One region of the Oceanobacillus sp. FSL W7-1309 genome, then DNA from elsewhere that is predicted to be linked to it. Evidence: predicted binding sites of a transcription regulator. Region 1 holds the regulator's gene; the other holds the start of a gene.
What was found. The regulator CtsR, encoded in region 1, represses protease genes until heat stress. The targets are predictions, from matches to a motif close to ATGGTCAATAAAGGTCAAACA.

Region 2: the regulator CtsR is predicted to act here: its motif matches at 838-858, upstream of NST46_RS12395 (ATP-dependent Clp protease ATP-binding subunit).

The regions. Positions count from the first base shown of each region.
Region 1 is NZ_JBBOBX010000001.1:1,577,391-1,579,602, reverse strand. It holds gene NST46_RS07295 (protein arginine kinase) at 1-66, opposite strand, end outside; gene NST46_RS07290 (UvrB/UvrC motif-containing protein) at 63-611, opposite strand; gene NST46_RS07285 (CtsR family transcriptional regulator) at 668-1,135, opposite strand; gene NST46_RS07280 (MgtC/SapB family protein) at 1,326-2,027, opposite strand.
Region 2 is NZ_JBBOBX010000001.1:2,567,187-2,569,398, forward strand. It holds gene mbcS (acyl-CoA synthetase MbcS) at 1-762, shown strand, start outside; gene NST46_RS12395 (ATP-dependent Clp protease ATP-binding subunit) at 935-2,212, shown strand, end outside.

The DNA.
Region 1 (2,212 bases):
ATTATCAGGCCCTTGTTCGTGCATCCAGGGGCTAAGTGCTTCTTTGATAAAATGCTCTAAGCTCAAGATTCATCACCTGCTTCCGGCTCTTTATCCCCTTTTTCCAATGCTTTTATTTTATCCCGAACTTTTGCAGCTTCTTCAAAAGCTTCTGCTTCAATTAATTGTTGCAACTCTTCTCGATAGCTTTTCAGTTGTTTTTTTAATTGTAAGCCACTTCCAGCACGTTTTGGTATTTTGCCAAAATGCTTCGTATTGCCGGAATGTACTCTACGAAAAATTGGCTCTAGCTTGGAAGCAAAAGACTCATAGCAATGGGCACAGCCAAACTTACCAACTTGCTTAAACTTTGAAAATGTCATTCCACATTTCGAGCATTGCAATTCTTTTACCTGGTTTAATTGATTATCACTCATGCTCGTCATCTTTATCGTGTCAAAATTAAATAAACCAGTTAGTAAATCATGAAGGGAATAGCCTTCCTCTGGATAAGTGATATACCCCTTTTTCTTAGCACATGTCTCACACATACTTACTTTAGTTTCTTGTCCATTAATTACCTGTTTTACATGAAGTGTAGCTGGCCGTTCATGACATTCCTGACATTCCAATATCTATTCCCCCTTTACATACAACCTCTTTACAAAATCATCTGTAAAATACTGCTTTACTCACCTGCATACTTTAAGGTTAAAAGCATTTTTGATAGTATACGAGCACGTAATTCATCTCGTAATGGAAGTTTAAAAGCTAATGTCGTACGATCCATTGCACTAAGCATAATCTTTGCCTCGCGCTTTGTAATGATGGCTTCTTCTAATAAACGTTCTAAAACATCAATAGACGATCGCTGGGAAATAGAGCCATCAATCATCTGGATAATTTCATCAATAAGTTCCGACTTATCCTGATGCTTAATTCGCATGATACGAATATAACCTCCACCACCCCGCTTACTTTCTACTATATACCCTTTTTCTACAGTAAAACGCGTATTAATTACATAATTTATTTGCGAGGGAACACACTGAAATTGATCTGCAATTTCACTTCGCTTAATTTCAATTGCATTCTGCCCCTTCGCCTGTAGAACCTTTTTCAGATACTGTTCAATTACATCCGAAATATTGCTCATCTGCCCTACACCTTTCTGTATGAATTATCCAGCACGTTGTCTTTTGACTTTGACTATCTTTGACTATAGTTTCATTATACGCCAAAATGAAGGAGATGCAAACAACTTATGTATATATCTTAGACAAAATTAACAAAAACGAAACCAAAAACCTTCCACAAATTATCTGTGGAAGGTTTTTGAAATGGCATTATTTCGTTAATTCGGAGATGTTTTTTACTCCCTGAAATCGGGAGATCTCTTCAAAAATGGTAATCAGACTCTGTTTATCTTTCCGACCCATTTTTATATAGAATTTCCTTAAGCTGCTTTCTTGCCTTATAATCTCGATATTTGTTATAGAAAATTGCTGTTTTTCGATTACCTCTACTACTTGATTGATTTGAATCGTTTCATCAACAACCAATTCAATAAACGTGGTAGTCCTTGACCTAGGAAATATTCTTTCAATATGATTGAGGAAAATCAGACTGATTAATATAATAAGCGTTGTGAAAATAGCAACACTATACATACCTGATCCTACAACAAGGCCAATTCCAGCTACAGCCCAGATAGAAGCTGCTGTTGTCAGCCCACGGACTGTTCCACCATAAACAATAATCGTTCCTGCTCCAAGGAATCCAATTCCACTAATAACATAAGAGGGGATACGCGCAGGATCAAATCGAATATTATCATTTACTTCATTAAATGTACTAAACCCAAATAGGGACAAAATCATCATTAAACAAGCACCTACACCAACAAGAATATGCGTGCGGAACCCAGCAGAGTGATTATTAATCTCCCGTTCAAAACCAATTAAACCAGATAATACTAATGCAACAAGCAATCTTGTAATAATTAATAAAAAGTCTTCCCCTAATAGCTGATCTGCCCATGATTGCAAAGTTTATCCCCCCTTTAAGAATTACTATCTGTTTCTATATATAAATCGTTTCATCACGACTTTCTAATCTTATATAAGAATTTTTTATGGAAATACCCTTCTCGAGTTTATTCCTTGTTAAAAAGATTGTTAAACCTTTTATTAACTATATGAAAACAATTCATAATGATGAAAGAGATTTTCTG
Region 2 (2,212 bases), 990 kb from region 1:
TATCGAATGATGGCAAAAGTAGATACGATTAGCAAATATAATCTTTCGGATTTAACAAGTGCTGTATCTGCTGGTGAACCATTGAATGTGGAGGTTATTGATGTATTCCGCAAGTATTTCAATATCACAGTTCGCGATGGCTATGGTCAAACTGAAAACACATTACTATTGGGAGTAATGAAAGGAATGAAAGTGAAACCTGGTTCCATGGGCAAACCAACTCCAGGTAACGATGTGGAAATTGTTGATGACAAAGGTCAACCAGTCTCAACGAATGAAGTTGGTGATATTGCTGTGAAATTAGATAGTCCAGCTCTTTTCAGAGAGTACTATAAAGATATAGAGCGGACAAAGCATTCTCGCCGTGGAGATTACTACATCACTGGAGACAGGGCACGCAAAGATGAGGATGGCTATTTTTGGTTTGAGGGAAGAAGCGATGATATTATAATTAGCTCTGGCTATACGATTGGTCCATTTGAGGTGGAAGATGCTTTGGTCAAACATCCATATGTTCAGGAATGTGCTGTTGTCGCAAGTCCGGATGAGATTCGAGGAAGTATTGTCAAAGCATTTGTCGTATTAAAAAATAATATAGATCATGACGAAACAGCATTGGTCAAAGAATTACAAGAGCATGTTAAAGCATTAACAGCACCATATAAATATCCAAGGGAAATTGAGTTTCTGGACGAGCTTCCAAAAACAACCTCCGGAAAAATCAGACGTGTTGAATTACGCCAAAGGGAAGCTGTTAAATAAAGTATACCCAACGATCTCGACTAATAACTAGTCGGGATTTTTCACTTTTTATAAAAAAATTTATCAAAACACTTGAAAGTCAAAAAAGGTCAGAGTATAATGTAGTTAAGGTCAAAGATAGTCAAAGTCAAACCTGAGAACGATATGGAATATTTCCAAGGAGGAATGGAAAATGAAATGTCAACAATGTGGAACAAATGAAGCAAATATAAATGCGCAAATGCAGATAAATAATCAGCGAGTGGAAATGCACTTATGTGCTACATGTTTCCAAGAGCTTCAAGGAAAGATGATGAATTCAAATGACTTCTTTTCAAATTCTCCGTTCGGGGATTTCAATGAAGCATTTTCAAATAACTTCTTCCAAGGTAATGGAGCAAGCAAAACGGGAACACAAACAAAACAAAAAGCAAACAAAGGGAATGGCTTGATTGACCAATTAGCAAAAAATCTAAATGATGCAGCACGTGCTGGTAGCATTGATTCTGTAATCGGCCGTGATAAAGAAATTAAACGAGTTATTGAGACTTTAAATAGAAGAACAAAAAATAATCCGGTTCTTATCGGGGAACCAGGTGTTGGTAAAACAGCAATCGCAGAGGGACTAGCAGTTAAAATTGTAGAAGGCAATGTACCTGCGAAGCTGCTCAATAAAGAAATTTACTTGCTTGACGTTGCTTCACTTGTAGCGAATACAGGAATACGCGGTCAATTTGAAGAACGTATGAAAAAACTGATTGAAGAATTGCAAGCACGTGAAAATGTTATCTTGTTTGTCGATGAAATTCATCTAATCGTCGGTGCTGGGACTGCAGAAAGTTCCCAAATGGATGCAGGAAATATCCTAAAGCCGGCACTAGCTCGTGGTGAACTGCAATTAATCGGTGCTACGACATTGAAAGAGTACCGTCAAATTGAAAAGGATGCGGCACTAGAACGCCGTTTGCAGCCAATCATGGTCAATGAACCTTCGCAAGAAGATGCTATTCAAATCTTAAATGGAATCAAAGATCGTTATGAAGCATTCCATGAAGTTCGATATTCAGATGAGGTTGTTCGTGCATTTGTGACACTATCAAGTCGCTATATTCAAGATCGTTTCCTGCCAGATAAAGCAATTGACTTGATGGATGAGGTTGGATCACGTCTAAACCTGGCAAATGCCCAAAAAGATTCCGATTCCTTGCAGAAACGTTTAGATGAGGTAGTCAAAGAGAAGCAAGAAGCGGCAGAAAAAGAAGAATATGAACGTGCTGCGAATCTAAGATATCAGGAAATTCAATTACAAAAGCAAGTTGAAAAAGCCGTAGACGGTGAAAAAGTACTGGATGTCGACATCTCAGATATTCAATTAATAGTAGAAGAGAAAACAGGCATCCCAGTAACGAAAATGCAAGCAGATGAACAAGCAAAAATGAAAAATATTGCTGAAAACCTGCGTAAGAAAGTA